DNA from 2 places in the Synechococcus sp. CC9902 genome. Region 1 is predicted to be linked to the other one. Evidence: predicted binding sites of a transcription regulator. Region 1 holds the regulator's gene; the other holds the start of a gene.

Region 1 (5,713 bases):
ATGAACTGTTGCGGCTGACGATGCCATTGGCTCGGCCGGCTGTGCGCGTGGCGGCTGATACCAGTGGCGGCGTCATTGAGCGCCCGGCATCACCGATCACTGCAAGGGAACGTGCCCGTTGGGAGTTGCCAGTGATCTCATGGATGGCGTCCCAGGCAGCAGCCCCTGGCGGCGGCCTGGCGGTTTTGCTCGATGGACCGCAAGGGGTCGATTGGGACGCTGATCGTCTGGGTGTTTCGTTGTTGCGAGGGCCAACCTGGCCTGATCCCGGCGCTGATCGCGGTTGGCATCGTCAGCGCATGGCATTGATGCCGATCACTGGCTCCTGGAACGCGGCGGGCGTCACTCAGGCTGCCATTGCATTTCGGGAGCCGGGATGGTGGGGACCACAACCAGCCAAAGCAAAGGAATGGTTTCCGGCCTTGCCCGTCACCCTCACTCCAATTTCTGTTCAGAAGAGTACGGATGGGATTTCCTGTCGCGCCTTAAACGCTGGCCCTGCCCGTTGCCTGTGGCGGCCGGGACATCCTTGGCTGGTTCGGCGTGGGGCGCATGACCCATTCGTTGAGCAAGTGGTGCTTGCGCCGGGAGAATTGGCGGCGCTGCAGCTGCGTCAGTCTTCGTGATCATCAAACGGATCATCCAATTCTTTGGACGGTGGACCGAAGGCTTGGTAGACGCCAAAGCCGGTGAGTCCAAGCACAACGGCCATGACGCCGAGGGCAACAGATAGGGCAGGGGACGACGTTTCCATCACAATCTTTCGGCAGGACCAGCCCCTAACCGGAGCTGGCCCCTACAGTATCCGCACTTCCTTTAACCCGAGACCCAAGCGTCGCCATGGCCCAACGCACCCGTCTGGGAGACCTCCTCCGCCCTCTGAACTCCGAGTACGGCAAGGTCGTTCCCGGTTGGGGCACCACGCCAGTGATGGGCATCTTCATGGTGCTCTTCCTTGTGTTCCTTCTCGTGATCCTTCAGCTGTACAACAAGTCATTGATCCTCGAAGGCATCAATGTCAATTGGAACGGCTTGGGTTAACAAGACACCATGAACGTGTTCGGCGTCGGCCTTCCCGAAATGGCGGTGATCGGCGCCGTGGCCTTATTGGTATTTGGTCCGAAGCGACTGCCTGAGCTCGGCAAAACCCTCGGCAAAACCTTGAAGGGATTTCAATCTGCTTCCAAGGAATTTGAGCGTGAAATTAATAAAGCAATGGCTGAGCCAGAAGCTCTTCCCTCGGCGGAACAACAGCCCAACGATGAGCGACCTCCGGGAGCTTGATCCGTCGTGATGCCCCATCAGCTCAGCCTTGTGGTTGGTTTGGGAAACCCTGGGTCGAAGTACGACGGCACCCGACACAACATTGGTTTCATGGCCCTCGAGCGTTTGGCGCGCAGAGAAGGCTTCAGTTTTCGGCAACAGGCCAAGTTGCATGGACTATCGGCTGATAAAGGCTTTGGGGATCAGCGCTTGCGCTTGCTCATGCCTCAAACGTTCATGAACGACAGTGGACGTTCCGTGCGCGCAGCTCTCGATTGGTATGGCTTTCAGCCAGAAGAAATCGTGTTGCTTGTCGACGATATGGACCTCCCTCTTGGACGGTTACGGCTGCGTGCGCAGGGAAGTGCCGGGGGACACAACGGTCTCCGCAGCACGATCCAGCATCTTGGAACGCAAGTCTTCCCTCGATTACGAATTGGAATCGGTGCCCCCGCAGAGAATCCAGCGGAACGACGAGCTCGCACGGTGTCCCATGTGCTTGGTCCCTTCAGTCGAGCTGAACAGCCCTGTGTTGATGCAGTGTTGGATGCAGTTTTGGATGGTTTAGATCGCCTGAAAACGCAGGGCATGGAACGGGCTGGCACCTGGATCAATGGGTTCCGGTATGAATCCCCTTCTGCAACTTGATGGCGGCCCTCCCTGCCACAACAGCCCATCTCCGCGTTTTGCGTCAGTGCTTTCAAGACCAGTGTGTGGAAGGCGAGGTCGCTGCTGGTGGTTTTCAGTGGCAGTTCTATTGGGCGTTTGATCGTGGAGAACTCACGGTGGAACCATCGCTCGGACGAGCCTTGATTCAAGATGCCCTGTTTCGTTTTTTGGTGCGCACCGATTACCGCCTCGAGCCCGGTGGTGATTACAGCTTTACGGTTCGGGCCAAGTTCTAAGTGAGAAATTTGGGGGTGGCCCAGACCATGAACAGCGTTGCTTGAGGTGGTCTTCTGCCATCACGAGGGCGGCGATTGCATCCAGTTCGTGGGGGGGCAGCCTTAACCCTTTTGGGAGAAGACGTTGCCAGCCTTTGGCTGGCCACAAAGCCCAATACCGGTCGCGAGCCCTCAAGGTGGTGCCGTGCTCATTGACTGACTGAACATTGGCAAATCCGTTGAAGTCTTGAACCCACTGGGCACTGCTTGTGCCGTCGCCAACGATGATTTGATCCAGGTTGTGTTGCTCGTGCCAATGATCCACCCACGCCATAACGGCTTCAGGTGGCACCACCTTGCCGGCCAACACACGATTGTGTTCGCTGTCAATCAACACCAATCCGCATTTGCTGCGTCCTGGATCCAGTGCAACCAGACGGCTCAAGGGTTGGACTCCACGGCGACGAAGATTGGGTCAGCACTGTTGCTGTCGCGGGTGGAGATGGCTTGCAAGGTGATTCCCTGCTCCGACCGCTCCATCAGTGTTTGGCCAAGTTGCGCTAGGGCTTGGCCATCGAATTGCAAACCAGCGGTAAGCGAGCCTCGTCGTTTGGCTTCTGCGTAGGCCGAGGCCAGCAACAAATTGAGTCGGGTGCGAATGGCCGCATTACTGCGTTCGCTGGGGTCAAGCCTGACGGAGGCGAGCACATCTCCTTTTTTGGTGACTAAACGGTTGGGATGAACCTCCGGGAAGGCGTAAACCACCGTTTCTCCTCTAAGAACGTTGGTGGCGGATCGCAGCGAGATCACCCAAGTTCCTGGCTTGCTGATGATTCCCTGTAAGCGGTTCACGTCGCTACGAGGAACACGAATGATTTGTTGATCAGGGGCTTGGCCTGGCAAGACTTTGCCGTAGGCATTGAAATTGGCTTCTTGCAGCAGGCGATCGACCACTTGTTTGGCCTGATCGGGTGATTCCATCCGCACGGTCGCGGTTGCAAGTATTTGCCCACTGCGCAGAACAACAGCACCGCGGCGAAGGGCGACAAGATTGCGTTCCAGATCCTTCAATTCTCGTTCCCCCAACTTGATGCGGTTGCGCACCGTGTTGAGTTCGGCTTCGGTTCTTTGGATATCCAGATCTCGAGCAGCGATGTCGCGGCTGAGGCGATCTCTGTCGGCCTCGAGGGTTTGACGTTGCTTCTGTAAAGGAGCCAACTCCTGCCGAAGGGTGTTGGCCCGTTGTTCCGCTGCCTTGAGCTCTGCTTCGATCCGTACGGTTGCTCTGCGGGTTTCGACGCGCTCGCGTTCGGCGGCATCGAGTTGCTCACGGCTGTCTTTCAGTCGCGCTTGGAGGGTATCGAGTTCGAATAGCCCAACCCGCAGTTGCCGACTCACCAAAAGCATGAGGCCAAGCGAGAGGGCGCTGATCAGGCTGCCCGTCAGCACCGTGATCACCACAGCAGTGCGCCGGGGTCGCATGTTGAACAAGCTCAAACGAGCTTTACCGACTCGACTGCCAAGGCGATCGCCGAGGGTGGACAGAATGCCCCCGAGGATTAGGAGGGACAGAATCAGCAGCCAGCCACTCATGGCATTAGCCCTCGGCTGCAGATGCGATCAGCTGAACCGTTTGGCCAAGGCGATCGGATCGAGAACGGTGATTTTCTTGCGGTCAATCTGTACGAGACCGGATTGACGCAAGTCTCCCAGCAGACGCGTGATTGTTACGCGGGTTGAGCCAATGGCTTCAGCGATCGCTTGATGAGACAGCCGAAGATCAATCGTGATTCCTAGTTCATCAGGCACTCCGAAGTCTCGGCAAAGCACCAGTAAAAAGCTCACCAGCCGGGACGACATATCCCGATGCGTGAGCGTTTCGATCATCGTTTCGGTTTGCAGGATCCTGCTGGAGAGGCCTTGTAAAAGCCTGAGTCCAACAGCCGTATCCGCTTCAATCGCGTTGCGCACTGAGGTGGCAGGTGCCGTCACCATCTCAACGCGGGTGAAGGCGACTGCGTGATAAAAGCGATCCGAGCGTTGACCAGTGAGTAAAGACAGCACACCGAACAGGCTGTTTTCCCTGAGGAGAGCAACCGTGATTTCTTCACCAGATTCGTAAACCCTTGAAAGGCGCACAGCGCCCCGTCGAATCAGATAAACGCGTTCCGCCGGGTCTCCCGGGAAAAAAATTGTTTTATTTCGCTCCACCATCTCCGTGCTGGCACCTTCCAGCCCACGGATCACCTCCATCAACGATCGAGGACCTGAGGGCTGAGTGTTCGCTACGGCGTTACTAAGAGGTGCATAGCGGGTAAAACCAGTGCTGGTGCTCATGACTGGCTCGCGATTGCTTTGAAAGTTACGGATCTGCCTGGATGTGTCCTGTAGCGGTTATTACGCATTGAGTGTTCACTCAGATACAAGGGCCTGCCGCTGAGCCTCCATCAGTTGTCGGAGGCCGGGTTCAGCCAGGTCCAGGAGTGCATCCAGCTGGGCACGGCTGAATGGCGCGCCCTCGGCGGTTCCCTGAACTTCAAGCAGTCGGCCATCGTCCGCTTGCACCACATTGAGATCGACCTCAGCTCGACTGTCTTCGCTGTAGTCGAGGTCTAGCAGCGCCTGGCTGTCCACTAACCCAACGGAGACAGCAGCAACTTGGCTTTGAAGAGGGGAGTTCTCAAGAATCCCCTGGGAAACGAGGCGGCTACAGGCCCGGTGCAACGCCAGCCAGGCCCCGGTGATGGCCGCTGTGCGGGTGCCTGCATCCGCTTGGATCACGTCGCAGTCGATCAGCAAGGTTCGCTCTCCCAGTTGTGCCATGTCAACGGCGGCCCGAAGGCTGCGCCCGATCAAACGTTGAATTTCTTGGGTGCGGCCGGACAGCTTCATCAACTCACGCCCTTGCCGTTGCGGTGTTGACCCGGGTAGGAGGCGGTACTCAGCACTGAGCCACCCGAGCCCTTCGCCTCGACGCCAGCGCGGCACGTTGTCATCGAGGCAAACGCTGCAGAGAACAGTTGTTCGACCGGTTCTCACAGTGACTGAACTCAAGGCGAATCCCATTGGATCCCAAGTCACGGAAAACGGGCGCAGAGCATTGCGGCAGCGGCCATCGGCTCGGGACTGGGATGGATCGCTCATGGCTCAGAAGAAGTGACGTCAGCCTCGCAGTTCCCTCCGCTTTGCGCTTGAGCCACCATGGGTAGTGTCGATTGCCTTGTGGAATGGCATAACGCCGCTACATTCAAGGTCTTCCGGGTTGTCCCGGCGTGACCTGAGCCGATGATCGCAAGCCTGACCGACCGCCATCAATCCCAAGAGATTCGTTCTCTCGATGGCGATCAGCGTTCCACAGAACGAGTTGGTTTGAGGCCAGTTCCGAATGCAACGCAACCGCCGCCGCCAGCCCTGCATCTAGTCGCTCCAGAGGGTCAGCTTCAGGTGCATACAGCTCCTTATCGCGGCAGTTTTTCCAATGTGCTGAGCCAGGCGGTGCGAGCAGCTGGGCTCGGTAGCCGCGTTTTGATAAGTCAGTTTTTGAAGGGGGGTGTGCAACAGGGCCC
Region 2 (5,713 bases), 210 kb from region 1:
CACGTTTTCCATGGTGGTGCGATGGGTGCTGTAGAAGAGCATTCCAATAAACACCATTCCACCAATGATATTGCCGAGGGTAACAGGAAGGAAGTTCCAGAAAATTACTTTCGTAAAAGGCACTCCAGATCCAAGAATTGGACCAGCTGTATGTAAAAACTGATTCACCACAATGTGCTCCATTCCCATTGTTTGGAAAGCCGTGATCGGCAGCCAGCAGGCAAGAAGTTTGCCTGGAACGCTTTTGCTAACCAAAGCCATGGTGACGCCAAGACACACCAACCAGTTCGCAACAACACCGCGGAGGAATGCGAGGAAGAAACCCATGCTGCCCAGCGCTTCGTACTTTTTCTCAACGTTAATTTGATTGAGAGCAACGATTTTTTGAGCAACCAGGTCCCAAATTGGAGGTCCAATGTTGTCTGCTGCCGCATCCATCGAACCGCTGGTGAGGCTGATCGCCATGATCAGCGCCACAACAGCGGTGCCAATAAAATTACCAATCCACACCCAAGTCCAATTGCGGAAAGTAGCGCCCCAGGTGCTCTTGCCCGCCCAAGTTGCCATCGGAAGTAGAGCAAAGTTTCCGGTGACGAGCTCCATGCCAAAAAGCACGATGCTGGCGAAACCGAAAGGAAAGAGTAAAGAGCCAACAAACGGCAATTTAGTGAGGATTCCAACTGTGAGCGCAAGAATCACAGCGAGTCCAAGAATCGCGCCGGAGTAGAAGCCACGAATCAGCAAATTTTTAATGCTGACTGTTGCTTTTTTGCCGCCGGCAGTAATCATGCCGTCGACAAGTTCATTTGGAAGAACGTAATCCATAGATTTGTGGTGATATTAATTGAGTAAGGTCGCGTTAATTAACCGCTAATGCGGTTCATAAAGCGTGAAAAAAGATCTGAGTTTCCGCCTCCGCGAGATATGGCGCTCTTGTCTGGTCCGCTGGAGCTCAGCCAGTTAACGAAACGCGAGAAGAGATCGTTTTGGAAAGCCATATTGATGGTTGAAAGAGATGGAAAATGAAGAGTCCTTGGGTGGAGCCGTGGCTTCATAAGAAAGCGCCACGATCAAGACCGGAGGATGTTGGATTGGTGCCTAAGTTTTTGCGGTGGCACCGAATTGTTCGATTAATACGTTTTTCAAGACCGATTTGATTTCTTCAGCTGGTACAGCTTTTTGATGGAGCTCACCAAGCGTTGGGTTGGCTCCTTGTGAGCCGCCAATGGTGATGGTGTACCCCTCACCCATTACACCATTGCTATTTTTTGCTTTGGTTCCAGTGAGGCCGATTGCACCCATGTAGGCCTGGCCACATGTATTTGGGCAACCTGTCCAATGAATTTTCAGTTCTTCCGGAAGATTTAATTCCGCATCCAACTCCTTGGCTGCTTTGAGAGCCTGATCCTTGGTGTTGGTAAGTGCAAAGCTGCAATAGGTACTGCCTGTGCACGACACCGTGCCTGCTGCAATGCTGCCAGGTTCTAATGGGAAGCGTAGAAGTAGAGGATCTTCTTTTAGGCCATCAATGGTGTCATTTGTGAGGCCCACAAGAATGACATTTTGGTCTTCAGTAAGACGGATTTCACCGCTGCCATATTGCAGGCTAACGGTGGCGAAATCATGTAGATCTTGTGCTGTTAAGCGTCCAACGGGAATGTGCAAGCCTGCAAAGGAAAGACCTTCTTGTTTTTGTGGATGAATTCCATAATGAGAACGGGGCTCGGTATTAAATACAGAACCTGGATCAGGGATCAGTGGCCCAAAGCGTTCTTCCACCATTGCCCTGAAGGCATCGAGTCCGACTTCATCGAGATACAAGCGGAATCGGCCTTTTGGTCGTTTGTCACGCTCACCGTTGTCACGCCAGATCTTGATGACTGCTGCAGTCATGTCACAAATCTGGTCGGGTTTTACCCAAGCATTCAGTGGAAGTGCATAAGCATTCAGTTGTGAGGAGAGGATTCCAGCAATCCAAACTCCAAATCCCATTACGCCGTTATGTTCTACGGGGTGAAAAATAATGTCGTTATGGAGTAAAAAATTATCTTTTGAGCCTGCAACTGCGGTGTTCCATTTGCGTGGAAGGTTGGAGAATTCTGGGTTTCCTGCGCAATTGTTTGTGAGGAAGTTTTGAAGTTCAGTTGTGTATGGGCGTGTATCGACAATTTCTTGTGGATCGATTCCCGCTAGTGGATTGCCAGTGACATTGCGAGGGTTGTCGAACCCCGACTGGATCGAACTCAAGCCTACTTCTTTTAAGCGTTTGAGAATTTCAGGAAAATCTCCAAGCAAGACACCACGGAGCTGAAGATTCTGGCGTGTTGTGATATCGCAGCTTCCATTCTCTCCGTAACGCTCAACAATTGATGCAACGACCCTTAGCTGTTGAGACGACAACACACCGTTTGGAACTCTGAGTCGAAGCATGAACTTGCCCGGCGTTTTGGGGCGCCAAAACATGCCGTACCACTTCAGTCGGAGTTGTAAATCTGTCTCGTCTACTTTCTCCCAACCCAGCTCAGCAAACTGATCAATTTCGGTTCCGATGAGTAGGCCGTCCTTATCGGCTTTTTTTTGCTCAATCTTGTTCAGTTTCTTGCCATCTAGATAGGGCTTGGATGGGGAGCTGGCTGTCATGTGATCTGTCGTATAGAGGGATTAATTGCTTGAATTAGGAATGCTTATCGGGAAGCTCATTTACGTATTTGGCAAAGCATCTAGATCAGTTGTTGTGCCGGACTCACACAATTAACCGTGCGTATCCCTTTCAGTCGGTAGCGAATTAGACCGTTTGACTTTCGCCTTCAACTTGCTTCATTGCCCATGATTTTGGTTGCTTTGGCTACATCTTGTGGCTGGCGTGGAGACGTAGAAGGCAGCTTGTCGTTGGTTCAGTATTGGCGTCCTATTTCGCCAACCATCCGAATCGCTCCGGCTCGGACCATCTGCCAGACGCGTTTCATGGCGGCAATGTCTCGATCCAGCTCACTGGGAACTCGAGGCTCGTCGGAGGGGTAGCGCCTGCGTTGGACGAAGTCCCTATCGGAATGGCTCCGATACGACTGGCTCGTCAATGGAGCACGATCGGTGTAGCGACGGCGCGTCATGGATTCGACAGCGGAGATACCAGGCTGATGACACCAGGGGACCTGGTAGTTGATCCGTGGCCGTTGTTACGGAATCGTTCTTCTGCTTCGCAGCAGTTTGCGATTCGGATGGTTGTGCATGGTCGTGCGGGTGGAGTGGTGCCGTCGTGTTTGTCGTCTTTTGTCGACGAGCTGCAGGGCAAGCGCTCAGCACCCGTTCAACTGCAAGCACTCACGGCAGAAGAGTGCCCACTGGCTCCGGATTATCCACTTCTTTTGCTTCCGTTGCTTCTTTGGCCTGGGGCCCATGCGAGAGCTGATGTGCCGGCGATTCGTCAGCGCTTGTGTACCGACGGCGCGAGGGTCACGATGTTGCCCTTTCTTGGTGCATGGCCTCTTTGGTGGGGCCTGGTGGCGTCTTCTGTTCAGCGTCAACTGGAGCCAGGTTCTGTTTTGGTGCACCACCCCCTGCGAGAAGGGGTCGCTGATCGTTTTTTAACGATGTTGTCGGTCTCTTTGACGCTTCCGTTGGTTTCGTTCGATCGCTGGCCTGAGTATCAGACTCAGCACGCTGATGCTCGACCAATTCCTCTTGCACTTGCGCCCAATCGGATGACGGAGTCGTTGCGTCAGGTAGGTGCCCCACCACCGCTGCTGGAACACTCCTCGATTCGTGAGGGCCTTCTCGATTTGCTTGCATGCTTGCCGTGACCGAATCCAAGCCAGGAACTGTGTATTTAGTGGGTGCTGGCCCTGGTGATCCTGAACTGCTCACGCTGAAGGCCCATCGCTTGCTGACGCGATGTGATGCCTTGGTTTACGACTCCCTAGTGCCCAAGGAAGTGCTTGATCTCGTTCCTCCGCATTGCGAACGCCAATTCGTTGGAAAACGACGCGGACATCATTCCGTGCCACAACCCAGCACCAATGCAGTGCTTGTGGACATGGCAAAACGACACGAATGCGTTGTGCGCTTGAAGGGTGGTGATCCGTTTCTGTTTGGTCGTGGCGGTGAAGAGGCTGCATATTTGGCAGCACGCAATATTCCTGTTGAAGTCGTTCCAGGAGTTACGGCTGGGATTGCGGCCCCGGCCTATGCCGGAATTCCTGTCACCCATCGCAGATCAGGGTCGTCGGTGACCTTTGTCACCGGCCATGAAGAGATTGACAAACGCAGGCCCTCTGTTGACTGGCGTGCCCTGGCGAAGGCCAGTGATGGACTTGTGATTTACATGGGGCTTCACAACTTGCCCAAAATCGCTGAAGAATTAATTGCGGGTGGCCTTGCGCCAACAACTCCGGTTGCCGTGATTCAGCAAGGCACCGTGGAGGGCCAGCGGTGTCTCAAGGCTGCGTTGTCGGAGGTGGCTGTTGCGACGCGAGAGCAGAAGTTCAAGTCTCCTTCGATCGTGGTGGTGGGAGACGTGATTGATCAGCAGGTTGAGGCCTGTCGGCCCCAGCCTGCTGCGGTCACGATGCCGATTCCTTTTTGACTCGCATTGTTGCGGGTTCCCGGAGTCGAGATCGAAGTTGGGCCAGATTGCAAGGCCTTGTGGTCTCATCGAGCTGAGAGCGAATCAGTTTCGTCCAGGCGGTTTCGACCGCATCAAGGGAGCCGGGAAGTACGAATACAAAAGTGCCATTGGCAACACCAGCAAGACATCGGCTTTGCAACGTGCTGGTGCCAATCGTCTCGAACGACAACACACGGAAGAGCTCCCCGAAACCATCGATCGTTTTGTCTAAAAGGGGTGTAATTGCTTCGGGAGAACCATCTCGTCCCGTTAGGCCAGTACCACCACAAGTGATCACGACATCCACGGCAGGGTCTGCAATCCAACGGCTGAGTTCCGCTCGAATGATGTAGCGGTCATCGGGGCAGAGGCAGCGTTCACTGAGACGATGGCCCGCCGTCTCCAACCGCTGCTGCAGCAAATCCCCACTGGGATCATCCGCGAGGGTTCTGCTATCGGAGATGGTTAAAAGTGCGATGGCCAAACTCACGCGCTGGCAGCAAGTGATTTGGACGCTAGAACCGCATCAGTCGGTTTTGGCCTCTGTGCTTCGGGTGCTGTTGTTCGCGTCATTGCGAGATCGTGCTGGTTGGGAGGAGCGAAGCATCCCGGTCTCAGAAGCCGGAATCACAGCAGCCCAGGTGTGGGATCAGTTGGAGCTCGGTCCTCTGGAGTCTGTCTGTGTGGCTGTTAACCAGGAGTTGGTTCGATCAGATCAGCCCCTCCGAGCTGGTGACGAATTGGCCTTTCTTCCACCCTTTACCGGTGGTTGAAATCGGCCAGGATGATTCCATTCAGGTGCAAATTCAGCCTGATCCCTTTTCCGCTTTTGAGGCGTTGGAGGGTTGGGCTGGAGCTGCGGCTGCAAGTGCAGTTTTTCTTGGACGGGTGCGTCCGCAGACGCTTGATGGTGAGCCTCTACAGGCGTTGGAGTTGCAGCATTACCCGGGTTTTTGTGAGCGTCAGCTTTTGCAGTTGGCTCGAGAACAGCTGCAGCACCACGGAGCGATGCGCGCGTTTGTCGTCCATCGCGTTGGAACTTTGCTACCCGGTGAGCTCATTGTTCTAGTGGCCGTTGAGGCAGACCGCCGTGGTTGTGCTCAGCGTTGT

Evidence for each region. Region 1 encodes NtcA, which controls nitrogen genes in cyanobacteria. Its sites were predicted from a motif close to GTANCNNNNGNTAC; they were not measured.
Region 2: SYNCC9902_RS11575 (ferredoxin--nitrite reductase) is a predicted target of NtcA. The motif match lies at 2,836-2,849, and genes of this name have one in related genera.

Annotation. Positions count from the first base shown of each region.
Region 1 is NC_007513.1:1,981,096-1,986,808, reverse strand. Features, by position in the region: gene SYNCC9902_RS10550 (alpha-mannosidase) at 1-626, shown strand, start outside; gene psbN (photosystem II reaction center protein PsbN) at 614-754, opposite strand; gene psbH (photosystem II reaction center phosphoprotein PsbH) at 841-1,041, shown strand; gene SYNCC9902_RS10535 (TatA/E family twin arginine-targeting protein translocase) at 1,051-1,284, shown strand; gene pth (aminoacyl-tRNA hydrolase) at 1,294-1,911, shown strand; gene SYNCC9902_RS10525 (DUF3146 family protein) at 1,911-2,168, shown strand; gene SYNCC9902_RS10520 (resolvase) at 2,146-2,592, opposite strand; gene SYNCC9902_RS10515 (DUF3084 domain-containing protein) at 2,589-3,740, opposite strand; gene ntcA (global nitrogen regulator NtcA) at 3,768-4,484, opposite strand; gene rph (ribonuclease PH) at 4,560-5,291, opposite strand; gene SYNCC9902_RS10500 (cob(I)yrinic acid a,c-diamide adenosyltransferase) at 5,433-5,713, shown strand, end outside.
Region 2 is NC_007513.1:2,188,520-2,194,232, reverse strand. Features, by position in the region: gene SYNCC9902_RS11580 (formate/nitrite transporter family protein) at 1-825, opposite strand, end outside; gene SYNCC9902_RS11575 (ferredoxin--nitrite reductase) at 1,099-2,640, opposite strand; gene SYNCC9902_RS12915 (hypothetical protein) at 2,895-3,110, opposite strand; gene SYNCC9902_RS11570 (hypothetical protein) at 3,138-3,800, shown strand; gene cobA (uroporphyrinogen-III C-methyltransferase) at 3,788-4,582, shown strand; gene moaB (molybdenum cofactor biosynthesis protein B) at 4,560-5,093, opposite strand; gene SYNCC9902_RS11555 (MoaD/ThiS family protein) at 5,080-5,376, shown strand; gene SYNCC9902_RS11550 (molybdopterin synthase catalytic subunit) at 5,369-5,713, shown strand, end outside.